4 regions of the Aeromonas rivipollensis genome follow, and region 1 is predicted to be linked to each of the others. Evidence: riboswitches for the same ligand, from Rfam matches in the RefSeq annotation. Region 1 holds a riboswitch; each other region holds the start of a gene.

The links. A riboswitch is a leader RNA that binds a small molecule or an ion and turns the genes downstream of it on or off. The one in region 1 is predicted to bind cyclic di-GMP.
Region 2: another riboswitch for cyclic di-GMP. It lies ahead of lafK (lateral flagellar response regulator transcription factor LafK); the one in region 1 lies ahead of WIR04_RS04335 (glycosyl hydrolase family 18 protein).
Region 3: another riboswitch for cyclic di-GMP. It lies ahead of WIR04_RS16130 (glycosyl hydrolase family 18 protein); the one in region 1 lies ahead of WIR04_RS04335 (glycosyl hydrolase family 18 protein).
Region 4: another riboswitch for cyclic di-GMP. It lies ahead of gbpA (N-acetylglucosamine-binding protein GbpA); the one in region 1 lies ahead of WIR04_RS04335 (glycosyl hydrolase family 18 protein).

Annotation. Positions count from the first base shown of each region.
Region 1 is NZ_CP149130.1:912,465-916,674, reverse strand. Features, by position in the region: gene WIR04_RS04335 (glycosyl hydrolase family 18 protein) at 1-2,451, opposite strand, end outside; cyclic di-GMP riboswitch class I at 2,563-2,649, opposite strand; gene WIR04_RS04330 (PAS domain-containing hybrid sensor histidine kinase/response regulator) at 2,850-4,210, opposite strand, start outside.
Region 2 is NZ_CP149130.1:430,480-434,689, forward strand. Features, by position in the region: gene lfhA (lateral flagellar biosynthesis protein LfhA) at 1-1,849, shown strand, start outside; cyclic di-GMP riboswitch class I at 2,044-2,131, shown strand; gene lafK (lateral flagellar response regulator transcription factor LafK) at 2,384-3,646, shown strand; gene lfiE (lateral flagellar hook-basal body complex protein LfiE) at 3,658-3,984, shown strand; gene fliFL (lateral flagellar M-ring protein FliFL) at 4,003-4,210, shown strand, end outside.
Region 3 is NZ_CP149130.1:3,561,107-3,565,316, forward strand. Features, by position in the region: gene WIR04_RS16130 (glycosyl hydrolase family 18 protein) at 1-1,716, opposite strand, end outside; cyclic di-GMP riboswitch class I at 1,829-1,912, opposite strand; gene WIR04_RS16135 (ExeM/NucH family extracellular endonuclease) at 2,208-4,210, shown strand, end outside.
Region 4 is NZ_CP149130.1:3,818,309-3,822,518, forward strand. Features, by position in the region: gene WIR04_RS17295 (methyl-accepting chemotaxis protein) at 1-1,615, shown strand, start outside; cyclic di-GMP riboswitch class I at 1,878-1,963, shown strand; gene gbpA (N-acetylglucosamine-binding protein GbpA) at 2,029-3,453, shown strand; gene WIR04_RS17305 (cytochrome b) at 3,554-4,084, shown strand; gene cbl (HTH-type transcriptional regulator Cbl) at 4,175-4,210, opposite strand, start outside.

The sequences.
Region 1 (4,210 bases):
CTGCACCTGGCTCACCAGCTTCCACTGATCGGCGCTCTGGCTTGGCTCGTTGCCCTGGGTCCAGTACTTGGCCTGCCACACCAGTTGCTTGTGGCTCACCTTGTCATTGGTGTTGTAGACGGTGCTGGCGTTCCAGGCCGGATGGTTGGCCGCATCGGGATCGGTTGTCTCGCAGCCGCCCCCCGTGCTGGCCGGCTTGACGGTCAGGCGGGTGCCGGCGCTGGCGTCCAGTGCCCCGTCAGTCACCATCAGGGTCAGGTCATAGGCGGTGTCGCTGGTGACGCTCGGGCCTGTGACCACCAGGGTCGCACTGTCCTGACCGGTGGCGGTGAGACCCGCTGGCAGGCTCCACTGATAGCTCAGGGCATCACCGTTCGGATCGGACGCAGTGGCCTTGATGGTCACCTGCTTGCCGGACTCTACGGTCGCACTGGCCGGTACGCTGACCACGGGGGGCAGGTTCGGCTGTGGTGCCTTGTTGGTCACCACCACCTGATCCTTGGCCGAGAGTCCCTGATCGTCGGTCACTGTCAGCTCGAACACCAGATTGATGTCGGTAGTGGCGGCATCCAGCACCACGCGGGCCCTGGCCTGGGTAGCGTCCAGCAGGCTGGCCTGGGGTCCGGAGACCTGCTTCCAGCTGTAGGTCAGCACGCCGCTTTCCGGATCGTGGGAGGCGGAGCCGTTGAGGGTTACCTCGGCCGGGCCCGTGACGCTCAGGTCGCTGCCGGCATTGGCCACAGGCGGCTTGTTGACCGGCGGCAGTGTACCCTCGCCGTGGCCCAGCCCCTCGTGCATGGCGTTGAGGATGTCGCCGTTGTCCGCGTCTATCTCCCAGGCGAACAGGCCACCGAGCTGGTTCGCCAGCACGTACTGCCCCTTGGCCTTGACCGAGCGATCGTTGTCGAAGCTGATGAGATCCCCAGTGCTGGCCTTGAACACATAAGGGGCCTCGGCCGACTCGTCATAGCCCTGCTCCCAGCCTGCGCCCATGCGGTTGTTGACGATGTCGCGGTAATCCACCACGCCATTTTCCCAGGTGCCGGTCACAGGTCCGGTGGCGGTACCAGTGAAGGGATTGCCGGCCTGGTAGTTCTTCACTCCGGTCCAGCCACGGCCATACATGGCCGCACCCACCACTATCTTGCCCGGTGTCACCCCCTGACCCAGCAGCGCCTTGACGCCCTTGTCGGTGGTGTACTTGGTGGCCGGATCCCAACTGGAGGCAAAGAGGTTGGTCTGGTGGGCCAGATTCGTCAGGTCGAAGGCGCCGCTGAAGTCGTAGCTCATCAGGAAGATGTGGTCCATGTACTGCTGGGCCGCCTGATAATCGACCTTGGCAATCTTGTCACCGCCGGCGCTGATCGCCGAGGTCAGCTCATACTGGCGGCCGGTCTCGGCTTCCAGTTCGTCGAGCATGGCCCGCAGCTCCTTCATCAGCACCACATAGGTGGCGCCATCGCTCGGGCCGCCCAGGCTGGGGTTGGCCCCCTGGCCGCCCGGGAATTCCCAGTCGATGTCCACCCCGTCGAAGAATTTCCAGGTCTGCAGGAACTCCTTGACCGAGGCGACGAAGGTGTCGCGCTTGGTCTTGTCCCCCAGGAAGTAGAAGGGATCGGAGAGGGTCCACCCCCCGACCGACGGCAGGATCTTGAGGTCCGGACGGGCTTGCTTGAGCGCCATCAGGTTGCCGAAGTTGCCCTTGTAGGGTTCATCCCAGGCGCTGAGGTTGCCCTGGGACATCTGGACGGCGGCCCAGGGATCGTGGATGGAGACCTTGAAGTCTTCACGACCGGCACAGGAGCGCTGGAGGGCCTCGAAGCTGCCGGAGATCTCTTTCAGGCTGTCATTGATGCCGTTACCGCCGCAGATGGGGGTGAAGCCGTAGAGGATGTGGGTCAGGTTCTGGGCCGGGATCTTGTCCACGGTGAACTTGCGGCCATAGACGCCCCACTCCACGTAATAGGCCCCCACCACCTTGCCGGACTTGTTGGCGTAGGGCTTGTTGTTCTCCTTGAGGGGCGCATTGAGCGGTGCCAGGTGGCTGCCGTCGGTATCGGCGACCATCAGCTCCTTCTTGTCGGAGAGGGTGCAGCCGTCGGCGTTGCACAGGGCGACCTGCATCTGGTAGCGGCCCCCCTTGGTCACCTTGAAGTTGGCGGTACCAGCGGCGGAAGCCGGGCCTGACCACACCTCCTTGCCATCGAGCAGCACCTTGGCGGTCTGACCCACGTCACCGGTCCAGAGGTTCCAGGTCACGCTGACGGGGGCACCATCCTTGTGGACTGTCACCAGCTGGTTGTAGGCAGAGGCGGCCTGATTGACTTCGACGATGGCGAACTTGGTGGGGCCCGAGCCTATGGTGGGTTTGCCCGGGGCAGCGGCGAAGGCGGAGGTAGCACAGAGACCCCCGACCAGGAGCGCCAGCAGGGAAAGTTTTGGACTTAACATATTTGAACTTCCTTATTTCGTTATTGGAATTAACAACGAAAAAGGCAACGCAACCTGCCAGGTAACGCAGACATCATCGCCACCATGGCTTGGCCCATGGACGATACAACCTGTGGTGACCCCGCTATCCTAGGTACTTTGACCCTTAGACCGGAGGCTTTGCGTCCCGGACTTTCGTCCGGTTTGCCTTTTTGCACAACTTGATTTGCGACAAAAATAATCGCCGGATGACTATAGATGAGTGCGCGAGCACCACCACCTGGCAGAAATGACATCGATGGGCGGCGATTCATACAAATAGCCGGCATATTGCACAAACATGGCGACATTGGTGGCGATATGCCACCAAAACGACAGATTTACAATTTTCATCCCACGTGCTTGTTCTGTGAACTGCCTCACTCTATTGGCAGCAGCAGGCTGTTCATCAATGCCCGCAGTTTTAGGGGTTTGACCGGCTTGCTGACGTAGCCGAAGCCGTGCTCGCGGATCTGGGTCTGCAGCTCGCTCTTGCGATCCGCGCTGATGATGATGCCGCCTATGCCGTTGCCATGGGCCAGCCGGATCATGTGCAGCGCCTGCAGCCCCGTCTTGCCGTCATCTAGGTGGTAGTCGGAGAGCACCAGCCGGGGCAGGAAGCCAGCCCCAATGATCTCCTCTGCCTGCTCCAGGCTCTGGGCGCAGCGCACCTCGCAGCCCCAGCGTCCCAGCAGGGAGGCCATGGCGATGAGGATCTCCTCCTCGTTGTCGATGCAGAGGATCCTGACCCCTTCCAGCTGGCTGTCCCGCACGGCGGGCGCCGCCACCGGACTCGGCATCACGGGCCGGGTCGCGAGGTTCAAGGTGATGGCAAACACCGAGCCCGCCCCGGGCCAACTGCGCAGGGAGAGCTGGTGACCCAGCACCTGGGAGATGCCGCGGGCGATGGCGAGCCCGAGGCCAAGCCCCTGCTCCCTGGCGGTGCGGGAGTGATCGAGGCGGGAGAACTCGTCAAAGATCGCCTCCTGCTTGTCCAGCGGAATGCCAGGGCCATTGTCCCACACCTCGATGCGCACCTTGTCCCCCAGTCGGCGGCAGCCGAGCAGCACCCGGCCGCCCGGGTTGTAGCGGAACGCATTGGTGAGGAAGTTCTGCAACACCCGGCGCAGCAGGCGCACGTCGCTGTAAACGGCGAGGCGGCTCTCCACCACTGAGAACTGGATCTCCCCCGCCTGGGCCAGCACCCCGAATTCCGCCTTGAGGTTGCCCAGCACGTCGCTCAGGGCGAAGTCGAGCTTCCTGGCCTTGAACTTGCCCGCCTCGAGGCGCGAAATGTCCAGCAGATCCGTGATGAGATCCTCGGTCGCCCCCAGGGCATCGTCGATGTGGCGGGCGATGCGGGTCTGCTCCGCCGTCTGCTCCCCTCCCTGGGACAGCATCTCCAGCAGGGAGGAGGTAAACAGCTTGGCCGCGTTCAGCGGCTGGGTCAGATCGTGGCTCACCGCCGCCAGGAAGCGGCTCTTGGAGTGGTTCGCCCGCTCCACCTGCTGGTTCACCAGCAGCAGTTGGCGGTTGAGCTCGGAGAGTTCGTGGGTACGCTCGGCCACTCGCGCCTCCAGGTGCTCGTTGGCTTCCCGCAGTACCCGCTCCGCCGCCCGGAAGGGGGTGATGTCGGTGAAAGTCATCACGAAGCCCCCCGCCGGCATGGGATTGCCCTGCATCTCGATCACCCGGCCGTCCGGTCGCTCCCGCGCCGAGACATGGGGGCTGCCCCGCTTCA
Region 2 (4,210 bases), 480 kb from region 1:
CCTCAACGTCGCCTCCACCCGGGTGGTGCTGCTCCATGGTCATGAGGGCAACGAGGCCGCCGGCAAGGTCATCCAGGCCTTCGGGGAAGTGGTGATCGGTGGCAACTACGTGGTGGGTCTGGTGGTGTTCGTGATCCTGATGATCATCAACTTCGTGGTGATCACCAAGGGGGGGGAGCGGATCTCCGAAGTCTCCGCCCGCTTCACCCTGGATGCCATGCCGGGCAAGCAGATGGCCATAGATGCCGATCTCAACGCCGGCACCCTGGATCAGCACCAGGCCCGCGCCAGGCGGGAAGAGATCGCCAGGGAAGCCGACTTCTACGGCGCCATGGACGGGGCCTCCAAGTTTGTCCGTGGCGATGCCATCGCCGGCCTGCTGGTGCTGATCATCAACCTGGTGGGCGGTCTCGCCATCGGTATCTTCCAGCACTCGCTGCCGGTCTCCGATGCCTTCCGCATCTATGCCCTGCTCACCATAGGTGATGGTCTGGTCGCCCAGATCCCCTCCCTGCTGATGTCCACCGCGGCGGCCATCATAGTCACTAGGGTGAGTGACGAGGGGGAGATGTCGGATCAGGTCGGCCAGCAGATCCTGGCTTCTCCCCGGGTCATCTATACGGCGGCGACCATCATGCTGATCCTGGGCCTGGTGCCCGGCATGCCCATGCTGGCCTTCCTCAGCTTTGCCGCTGTGCTGGCCTGGACCGGCTGGAGCGTCAGCCAGCGCCGGGCAAAGGATCCGGCCCTGGATGCGGCCGAGGAGCTGACGAGGCAGATGGTACAGCCGGAGCCGCAAGGGCTGGACTGGCAGGATCTGCCGCCGGTGGATGCGGTCGCCATCGAACTGGGTTATCGGTTGGTGCCGCTGGCCGAGGCGAACAAGGGGGCCGAGCTGCTCGCCCGGGTGCGCGGCATTCGCAAGACACTGTCCGAGCAGTACGGTTTCCTGCTGCCCGAGATCCGGGTGCGGGACAACCTGCAACTGCAGCCGGACCAGTATCGCATCAAGCTGTCTGGCATTGCCCTGGCCACAGGCAATGTGGATTGCCAGCGGCTGATGGCCATCAGCAGCGGCGAGACCTATGGCGCCCTGGACGGCGAGCTGACCCAGGATCCGGCCTATGGCATGAACGCTGTCTGGATCTCGCCGGACAACAAGGCCAAGGCGCTCAACCTGGGTTACTCCGTGGTCGACTCTGCCACCGTCATCGCCACCCATGCCAGCAAGTTGCTCAGGGAGCAGCTCGATGGGCTCTTCGGCCATGACGAGGTGGGCAAGCTGGGCCAGTATCTGGCCACCCAGTCCCCCCGCCTGGCGGAAGAGCTCAATCTGGCCCTGACCCAGATGCAGCAACTGCGGGTCTTCCGTCAATTGCTCAAGGAGCAGATCAGCCTCACCGACATCCGCACCATAGCCACCACCTTGCTGGATGCGAGCGAGCTGACCAAGGACCCGGTGCTGCTGGCCTCGGACGTGCGCTGCGCCCTCAAGCGCCAGATCGTCAGGCAGGCGATCGGATCCCGCGACATACTGGCGGCCTTCACCCTGGACGACCGGCTGGAGCAGACCCTGCTGACGGCAATGAACCAGTCCCAGCAGCAGGGAAAAATCCAGCTGGACAGCTTCCCGGTCGACCCGCAATTGCTGGCGCAGTTGCAGCAGAACATGCCGCTGGTGAAGGAGCAGTTGCAGCAGCAGGGGTATGCGCCCGTGCTGGTGGTCATGCCCCAGCTCAGGCCCCTGATCGCCCGCTATGCCCGATCCTTCTCAAAGGGTCTCAAAGTGCTCTCTTATAACGAGATCCCGGAAGATTTACGGGTCGAAGTAATTGGCACCCTGGGCTGAAGTGGAATTGCCACGCCCATATGCCGGCAGGAAGAGACTATTCCGCACATCTGCTTGAATTGTCATATAAAGCCGTTATGATGTGACGGCTTTTGACGCGACACAGACTGACAGTGAAAAAATAAAATAGAAACAGTCAGATGTGTCACATGGCTTAAGGACAACCAAGCCATGCCATCCTAATACGGGTCGTCGCATGATAAAGGCAAACTGAACTGAAAAGTCAGGACGCAAAGCCTCCGGTCTAACGGCATTGATGCTAATGATAGCGGGGTTACCAAGGTCATGATTCCAGCCTTGTTTTCATACCGATATAGGGTAAGTGCTCAATAAGAGGTGCTGCCCCGTCCTGGTGCGTTTTTATTTTTTGAGCGTCAGTTCTGTTGATTGATTCATGTGCAATCACAGGTTCGGGTTAATATGTTTTCTGATTTATCTATCAAGGAAAATTCAATACCCGTCGGTATTGAATCTCATGCACATCTATTATTAGTTTCCTCTTCGTTATCAAATGGAGACGATGTTGAGGGAATATTGTTGAATGCAGGCTATCGCGTCTCTTGCCTGAATTCTGTCCCGCTGGCCAAGCAATTTCTCTCCAACCATTCCGCGGATCTCGTGTTGCTCGACATGGCGGTCATGACCGAGGCCGGTCCCTCAATGGTGCAGGAGCTGGCGGGTACCGACTGCGTCATCCTGGTCAATGAGCACCAGGCCTATCTGGCGGCGGAGGCCATGCGGGCCGGCGCCATCGATTACATCATCAAGCCTTTCAGTCAGCGCCAGATCCTCGATGTGGTGAGGGGGGCCCTGCGCCTGCGTCAGGCCATTCCCAACCTGATCGCCTCCTCGCCTCTGAGCCTGCAGGTATTGCAGCTCGCCAGGCGGGCTGCCAAGACCTCGGCCACCATCCTCATCGGCGGCGAGTCGGGGACGGGCAAGGAGCGGCTGGCCCGCTACATCCACGAGATGTCCAGCCGGGCGGGCAAGCCCTTCGTGGCCATCAACTGCGCAGCCATCCCCGAATCCATGCTCGAATCCATCCTGTTCGGACACAGCAAGGGGGCCTTTACCGGCGCGACCGCCAGCCAGCAGGGCAAGTTCGAGCTGGCCCAGGGGGGCACCCTGCTGCTCGACGAGATCTCCGAACTGCCGCTGGCATTGCAGGCCAAGCTGCTGCGGGTACTGCAGGAGAAAGAGGTCGAGCGGTTGGGCAGCCATCAGGTGATTGCGCTGGATGTGCGGATCATTGCCGCCAGCAACAGAGACCTGAGGGAGTTGGTGTTGCAGGGGGAGTTTCGCGAGGACCTCTTCTACCGGCTCGATGTGCTGCCCATGAGCTGGCCCGCCCTGCGGGAGCGGCCGGACGACATACTGCCGCTGGCGGAGTACTTCATCGAGCGCTACGCCGCCCAGCAGGGGTATCGCCTCAGCGAGAGCGCCTGCAAGCAGCTGCTCTCCTATGACTGGCCGGGCAATGTGCGCGAACTGGACAACGTGATCCAGCGGGCGCTAATTATGGCTCGCGGATTGCATATTCAGGCGGTCGATTTGATGCTGCCCCATTATGCCGTGGAAGCCGACAACCTGTTACCGCAGACGCTTGCGGCCCCGGAGGGGCTCAGCGAGACCAAACGGCATGCCGAATTTCAATTCGTCCTGGAGACGTTGCGCCGTTTTCGTGGTCACCGGACTCGTACGGCCGAAGCCCTTGGGATGACGACCCGGGCACTTAGATACAAGCTGGCTGCCATGCGCGAGCAGGGCATCGATGTCGAGCAGCAGATTCAAAACTAAGGGATAACCGAGTGAAGATTGAGATCATGTCATCACAGGTGACGCTCCTGCAGCAGATGCAGGAAATGCAGCGCGTTGCCAGTCACACCCCTTCCATCGAGCCTAACGACGCCTCGGCTGTCTCGTTCAGCGACGCCATGCGTGACGTCGTCGGCCGGGTCAACGAACAGCAGAATGTCGCGTCCAGATTGATGACCGCCGTCGACGCGGGTCAGAGCGACGATCTGGTGGGGGCCATGGTGGCCAGCCAGAAGGCAGGTCTCAGTTTTTCCGCCCTGATGCAGGTGCGCAACAAACTGATGACAGGCTTCGATGACATCATGCGCATGCCGCTCTGAGGGTAGGTCATGACTGAATTGGTATCATCCTCGCCGGGGGCATCGGGCTCCCTGATCGCCCGGGTACAGGAAGGGATGCGCAACTGGCGCACCCTGTCCCGGGACAACAAATCCATCCTGACCATAGCGCTGCTTGCCGCCATAGTGGCGGGCACCATAGTGGTGATCCTCTGGACCTCCAGCAAGAACTATGTGCCGCTCTACGGCAAGCAGGAGCTCTACGACA
Region 3 (4,210 bases), 1.9 Mb from region 1:
GCCGCCAAACTGGGCCTGGGTGTAGACACCCCACTGGGCCAGCTCGGGATCCGCCTTGTTGTCGAACAGGGCTGCGTTGTGGCCGACGAAGTGGTTCCAGGCACCGTGGAAGTCGTAGGTCATCAGGTTGACGTAATCCAGATACTGGGTGACCTGGAAGTTCTCCATGCCGCGCAGCAGGTAGGCCGAGGCCGGCGAGGCAATGGTCAGCATGTACTTGCGACCGTCCTCGGTCCCGGCGCTGTCGAGCTTGTTGCGCAGGGTCTTCATCAGCACTTCATAGTTCGCAAAGAGCTTGCCGCGACACTGGTTGGAGAGCGGGAAGTCGTTCGGGTTGCCCGCATCCTTCATGGAGGTGGGGTACTCGTAGTCGATATCCACCCCATCGAAGCCGTACTGGCGGATGAAGCCCACCGCCGAGTCGGCGAAGGCGTTGATGCCGGCGGTGTTGACCGAGCAGTCGCCCTTGGTGGTGGCGGTGTAGAAGCCGCGGGTATCGGCCCAGCCACCCACGGAGATCAGGGTCTTCACGTCCGGATACTGCTTCTTGTATTTCGACAGCAGGTTGAAGTGGCCCTGATAGGCGAACTCGGGATCCATTTCGGCGCCCGGCACCCCGTCCCAGGTCAGTTTGGTGGCGGCGTCATCCACCTTGATGAGGTGGCTCTGCTCATCCACCGCCGCGAAGGCGTAGTTGATGTGGGTGATCTTGTCCCAGGGGATGTCGCCCACCAGGTAGGAGGGCAGCCCGTTCTTGCCGGTACGCCAGGAGGTGAAATAGCCGATGACGCGGCGGCCATGGTCATCCCCCATGCACTCGCTGCCATCGGCGCGATAGATCTGGCGCACGTCGCAGGAGAGGTTGCCACCGGTGGGGGGCAGCGCAGCCTCTTCCACCTGGACATCGACCTGGGCCGATTCGCCGACCAGGTTCTCCTTGTCGGTCGCCACCAGCTTGAGACCGGCCAGCCCCTTGCTCTGGGGTGTCCAGCTCAGCTGCCAGGGGGCGCTGCTGTCTTCGCCCACTTTCTTGCCATCGACGAACAGCTCGACCTTGGCGACGTCGTCATTGGCGTCGGTGACATTGCCGGTCACGGTGAGGGCGCGGCCCAGGGTCACCTTGGCCCCGGCGGCGGGGCTGGCGATGCTCGCCCTGGGGGCCTCTGGCGCCACCACGGCGGCGACCTTGAAGCTCGAATCCGCCTCGCTCAGCACCTTGCCGTCTTTATCCAGCGCCCGGGCCTTGAGGGCGTGATTGCCAACGCCGGCGGCAGGCCAGCTGGCACTCCAGGGGGAGGCCGTGGCCGTGGCGACCAGGGTGCCGTCGATCAGGTACTCCACCTTGGCCAGCGCCGTGACCGGGCCGCTCAGGGTCACCGCTAGGGCCAGGCTGGCCCCTTCGCTGACGCTGCTGCCCACGGCAGGGGAGCCGATGGCAACGACCAGAGCAGGCGGCGGCACCTCACCGCCATAGAGCTTCCAGGCATCGGCCCAGACGGTACCGACCCCGGGGGCATAGTGGTAGGGCGAGGCGCCGCACCAGCCGGAGTAAGGGAATTCCTTGCATTCATAGAGGGCACCGGCGTTGCTGACGATGTCGCCAGCCTTGTAGGCAGTGCCTGCCTGATAGGCGGGGTAAGCGGCCTGCGCCCAGGCAGGGACGGCCGCAAGGGCGACCAGCATGGCGAGCCTGCTGGGCCTCAAGATCTGTTGCATATTGTTATCTTCCTTGTTTTGTCTTGGCTTCAACACCGGGAAAAGCGCAATCGCAACAGGGAACAAGGGAGCGACAACAGGCCATGGACGGGCCACAAACCCTCAAGTCACCCCGGGTAACCCCGCAGTCTGGCCCGGGTGAGACAGATCGGAGGCTTTGCGTCCCGGCATCACTGCCGGTTTGCCCTTTGCCTGGGTTCCGTGAGGAACGGCTCGAGTATAGGAAGCAAGTGGCGGCCGCTCAATCTTTATTCTCTAAGGAAAATATGTGAATGCCGGTCAGCTCACACTTCCCCTCCATCGGCCAACTAACTATTAAGTCATTAATATCAATCTGTTAGCCACGTCAAAAAAACGGACTCAGCCTCTTTTGTCTCCCCATAATGTGCGTTGCCTCACTGGTCAGAGCTGCCAGAAATGTGACAATGCGCGCCCTTGGCCAAAGCGCCAAGGCTATGGAAACACTGGCAAAAATAAAAAAAGGAATACCCATGAAAGGAAGACCTACCCTGCTGTCCCTGGCCGTGGGGCTCGCCCTCGCGTCCCCGTCTCTCCATGCCGCCGGCTTCAGTTGCCCGGCCGACAGCGCCCTCACCCCCATCCCCGCCATCCAGGGCAGCGGCGACAAGAGCCCGCTCGTCCCGGACGATCAGTTCGAAAGCCCCCAGAGCGTCTCGGTCAAGGCGGTAGTCTCGGGTCTGGGGGAGAGCCTCAACAAGGGCTTCTATCTGCAGGATCTGCAGGGGGATGGCAATCCCCAGAGCTCGGATGGCATCTTCGTCTACCTCAACGACAAGCAATTCGCGACCAAGTACCCGGACATCCAGCCGGGTGCCCTGATCTGCCTGGAGGCCAAGGTCGAGGAGTATCATGGTCACACCCAGCTCAAGCCCCTGTTTGACGGCAGCGCCCCGCGTCTGGCGGTGCTGGCCCAGGGCGATGCCCCGGCCGCCACGGCGCTGCGGGTGCTGGAGGGGGAAACCCTGGCCCGGGCACTGGAGCGTCACGAGGGGATGCGGGTGCGCCTCGATGGGGAGAGCGCCCTCAAGGTAAGCCGCAACTTCAGCTACGACTACGCCGCCAAGCGCAACAACCTGGTGCTCGCCCACGGTGCCCCGCTGATGAAGCCGACCCAGCTCCATGTGGCGGGCAGCCCAGAAGCCGTGGCGCTGGCCGAGGCCAACGCGGGCAACCGCGTCTTCCTCGAGTCGGACTTCAAGGCCGCCAACGGCAAGCTGCCCTGGTTGCCGGCCTGGGAGCCGGAGCAGGGTTACCTGCGCATCGGCGATGCCCCGGTCAACCTGGAAGCCATGGTGGGTTACAGCTATGACGAGTACCGGCTGATAGTGCCCAAGGATCAGCGCATCACGGCGGGGGATCTGCTGCGCACCGATGAGAACGACCGCCAGGGCTCACCGGCCCGCGCCAATGGCACCGACCTGCGCATCGGCAGCTTCAACGTACTCAACTACTTCACCAGCCACTCCAGCGTGGGGGGCGCCCTCAACGTGCTCTGTGCGGATCAGGCGGATGCGGACAGCGCCAAGGGCTGCAACCGCGGCGCCAAGAGCCTGGAGGAGTTCCAGCTGCAGCGCACCAAGATCGTCAACGCCATCAACGAGATGGACGCCGACCTGCTCGGCCTGATGGAGATGGAGAACAACGGCTTCGACGAGCACGCCGCCATCAGCGATCTGGTGCAGAGCCTCAACGCCCGGCAGAAAGAGGCGAGCAAGCAGTACGCCTTCGTCAGCCTGCCCAAGGCCCTGCTCACCCAGGAGCGCTTCTTTGGCGGCGACGCCATCATGGTGGCCATGATCTATCGCCCCGCCCTGCTCACCCCGAGCGGGGATGCCGAGGTCATTCGTCTGCCCCAGCAGCGCTACATCACGGGCGGCGTCGCCAGAAGCGCAGGTCAGCGGGACTCCCTGGTGCAGCGCTTCGGGGTGGCGGGCAGCGACGAGCCCCTGACGCTGGTGGTCAACCACCTGAAATCCAAGGGATCCGGCTGCTATGAGAACGGCGATGGCAAGACCGAGCCTGCGGATCTGCAGGGCAAGTGCACCGAGTTCAGGGTCAGTGCCGCCAAGGTGCTGGGGGACGCGGTGAGCAAGATGCCGGGTCAGGTGCTGCTGGTGGGGGACTTCAACTCTTACGCCAAGGAGGACCCGATCAGGGTGCTCACCGACTACGATCCGGCCAAGGCGGATCGCCAGATCCGCTCCGCCTCCCACACCTTGATCGGCGAGCAGCCCTATGAGCAGATGGGCCGCGCGGTGGGCAAGGGTTACGGACTGGTGGATCTGAACGTCAAGTTCAACCAGGAGAAGGCCATCTCCTACAGCTACGAGGCCGAGCTTGGCACCCTGGATTACGCCCTCGCCAACCCGGCGCTGGCGAGCAAGGTGGTGGCGGTAGCCGACTGGCACATCAACTCTTTCGAGAGCGACCTGTTCGAATATGGCAGCGCCTTCACCGGCGAGCTGATCAAGTC
Region 4 (4,210 bases), 1.6 Mb from region 1:
CATCGCACTGCTGCTCATCTCGGCCAGTGCCCTGCACCGCAACCTGATGAGTGAACGGGAAGCCAGGCTGCAGGCAGTGCTGGATCTGGCCATGAGCCGGATCCAGACCCTGGCCGCCACCCTCCCCGCCCGGCAGGCCCAGGCCGAAGCCAAGGCCATGCTCGACAGCATGCGCTTCGATGGAGACAACTACCTGTTCGTGCTGGACGAGGATCGCCGGGTGGTGGTGCACCCTGCCAAGCCCGAGCTGGTCGGCCAGCAGATGGGCGGGACGCCCGCCGAATCCCACTGGCAGCGCATGGTGGATCTCGGCAAGGGCGGCCAACAGGGCCGCCTGGAGTACCAGTGGGTCTCCCCCTCCGGCGAAGCGGCCCAGAAGATGTCCCTGGTGGCAGGCTACCAGCCCTGGGGCTGGATCCTGGGCTCAGGCGTGCTGCTGCAGGACATTGAGGCCACCATGTGGTCGCAATATGAGTGGATGGGCGGTGCCACCTTGCTGGCGATCCTGTTGATGGGGTGGCTGGGGGTGGCCATCAGCCGCTCCATCGTCAACCCGCTGGCGGAGATCAACAGGGCCATGGCCCAGGTGGCGGCCGGGGATCTGGTGGTCAGCATACCCGTGCATGGCAAGGATGAGCTGGGGGCCGTCGCCCACTGTACCAATCAGGGGCTGGACGCCATTCGCCGCGCCCTGCTGGAGGCGAGCCAGGGGGCCCGCAACGTGGCGGATGCCGCCCTGCGCATCGCCGCCTCCGCCGAGCAGACCAACCAGGCGGTCAACAGCCAGCGGGATCAGCTGGCCCAGCTCGCCACCGCCATGAACGAGATGAGCGCCACCATCTCGGATGTGGCGGGCCATGCCGAGAACACGGCCCGCGACACCCAGGACGCCACCAGCGAAGCCGGGCTCGGCAACGAGGATGTCCACGCCAGCGTGCACGGCATCCAGGCGCTCGCCACCGAAGTGGAGCAGGCCACCCATCAGGTCAATCGACTCAAGGAGGGGGTGATGCAGATCGGCGAGGTGACCGCCGTCATCAGCGCCATCTCGGATCAGACCAACCTGCTGGCCCTCAACGCCGCCATAGAGGCGGCCCGCGCCGGCGAGCAGGGCCGCGGTTTCGCCGTGGTGGCCGACGAGGTGCGCCAGCTGGCGAGCCGTACCCGTCACTCCACAGAGGAGATCCAGAGTACCATCACCCAGTTGCAGCAGCGGGCGGTGACCGCCGCCAGCGCCATGGATGCCAGCCGCAAGCTGGCGGAGAGCAGCGTCGGCCAGTCCGAGAAGGCGGGACAGGACCTCTCCCTCATCGTCAACCATATCCAGCACGTGAGCGACATGGCGACCCAGATAGCCACAGCGGCGGAACAGCAGAGCATGGTGGCAGAGGACATGAACCGCAACGTCAGCGGCATCAATGACTCGGCCCTGGAGATGTCGCAGGCCGCCTCCCAGCTGGCACAGGAGAGCGAGCTGCTGGCCGGGCTCTCCCGCAGCCTGGACGAGCGGCTGGCGGTCTTCAGGCTCGGCAATGCCCTCCCCCGCGACCTGGCGCCTGGTCAGGCCCACCGCCCTTCGCCCTCCCGCAGCGCAGACCAGTACCCGCACCACTGACCGTCTGACACAGTCCCATCCCCTGGCGGCCTCGCCGACAGGGGATTTTTTCATTGATGAAAAATGTCGCGATTTTGCATCTTTTGACGGAGCGGGCGAAGCCAAACCCAACTTGATGAATTAAATATAATTTTAAAAACAGAGCGTTAAGTGATTGCTCTACTCCGATGAGATCAAGCTGTAAAGATTTACACTTAATAATTTAATCAAAAAAAGCCATCATGGTGGTGCCGTCCTCAAGGGCGGCACCCTGACCCTTTATGTAGTCATTTGGCAAACTGGTTGAAAGGCCAGGACGCAAAGCCTCCGGTCTAAAGACATGTCGTCCAGGATAGCGGGGTTGCCACACCCAGGTGTGTCACGGGGAATTCCCCTGCCAACTTGACTGCCCACATCACCGAACAGAGGAATGTATGGCAGCAAAAATCAAACTCAATCATGTGGCCGCCGCGCTGGCGCTGCTGGCCAGCGGCGGCGTGCTCGCCCACGGTTATATCAGCCAGCCGGAAGGGCGCAACTATCTGTGCAAGACCGGCGGCAACAGTCAGTGTGGCGCCATTCAGTGGGAGCCACAGAGCCTGGAGGCGCCATCCGGCTTCCCCAATGGCGGCCCCGTCGACGGCCAGATCGCCTCGGCCGGCCACCCGCAATTTGGTGAGCTCAACGCCCAGACCAGCGATCGCTGGACCAAGCGCCAGGTGCAGAGCGGCCCCTTCGCCATCAGCTGGACCTTCACCGCCAACCACGTGACCCGCAACTGGCGCTACTACCTCACCAAGCAGGAGTGGAACCCGAACCAGCCCCTGACCAGGGACTCCTTCGATCTCAATCCGTTCTGCGTCATCGACGGGGGCATGGTGCAGCCGCCCAAGCAGGTCACCCATCAGTGCACCCTGCCGGCGCGCACCGGCTATCAGGTTATCCTCGGAGTCTGGGAGGTGGGCGATACCGCCAACAGCTTCTACAACCTGATCGACGCCCAGTTCGATGGCGGCACCCAGCCACCGCTGACCTGGAGCCAGGGTGGGACCATCTACCCCTCCACCGATCTGGTGGCCGGCGACAAGGCCAGAACCCGGGTATTCGACGCCAATGGCGAGCGCACCGATCTGCAGACAGTGCTGACCATCGGCTCTGCCGAGCAGGGTCAGAAGAACAACTGGGCTCACGATCTGGCCGCCAGGATCAACGCCGAACAGAGCCAGATCCGCGCAGGCCAGCAAGGCACCGATGGCCAGTTCAACCCTGTTTATGGCCAGAACCCCATCTACCTGAAGGCGGGCAGCAACCTGCAGCGGGTCGAGGTCCAGCTCGAGCAGCAGCAACCCCCGGTAAACGACGGCATCAGCGTGAGCGGGCTGGAGAACGAATACCTGCTCGACAACGGCAAGGTCACCCTGAACTTCACGGTCACGGCCGAGGGGGATCTCGCGGTCACCAACACCCTGTATGACCACGGTGGCGCCGCCAAGGGCCAGACCGGTGCCGACATCAAGGACAGCAGCCATAGCTTCACCATGGAGGTCAGCGGCCTGAGCGCCGGCCACCACCAACTGGTGATCGAGGGCAAGCCGAAGGCGGGCGGCGCCCCCCTGCAGCAGACCATGGATCTGATGTTCAAGGATCCGGCCAGCGGCGGTGACTACCAGTACAGCTTCCCGGAGGGACTCAAATCCTATGCGGCAGGCACCAAGGTACTTCAGCCGAAAGATGGCAAGATCTATCAGTGCAAGCCCTACCCCTACAGCGGCTGGTGCACCATCTGGACGAGCACCGCGACCCAGTATGAGCCCGGAGTGGGCACCAACTGGCAGGATGCCTGGACCCTGGTGAACTGATCCCCCGCAAGCAGAAGAGGCCCGAGCGGCCTCTTTTTTGTGCCTGTCATCCGGGCTCCCGGTGCCTCTCGGCACCCTGGGCCCCAGTCGGAAAAATCCCATGACGAAAGACTACTATGACCCCCTGAGCCGCCTGCTGCACTGGCTGATGGCCGCCGTCATCCTCTACGCCACCCTGGCAGGCTACCTGATGCACCTGGTGATCGACAGCCATCCCAAGCTGTTTCAATTTCTGTCGGTGCTGAACATGTCGATGGCGACCCTGATCTCCCCGCTCTTCCTGCTGCGCTGGGGCTGGCGGCACTGGCGGCCTCCCCTGTCCGAAGAGCAGGCCCAGCCTCACCATCCCGCCGCCAGGCTGGCTCACGCCCTGCTCTACGGCCTGATGTGCATAGTGCTGTTGAGCGGCTTCCTGATGCTGGAGCAGGGTTATGCCCTGTTCTGGCTCTACCCGATCGCCAACCCCATCGATGTACCTGAGGTCAACGCCTTCTTCTTTGGCGTGCATCGCCTCGGCTGTCTGTTGCTGGCTGCGCTGGTCCTGCTGCACGTGGCCGCCGCCCTCTACCACCACAGGATCAAGGGGGATCGCACCCTGTATCGCATGCTGGGTCCCCAGAGCGGGCGCTAGCCAATGAGCGAGGCCCTGGGTCTGGCTGAAGCGTCGATTAAGCAAACAGGGAGCCATGGGCTCCCTGTTTTCTCAGACGATGCGGGGCATTCAGATCTGGTAATCGAGCAGGGGCTCGTTGCTCAT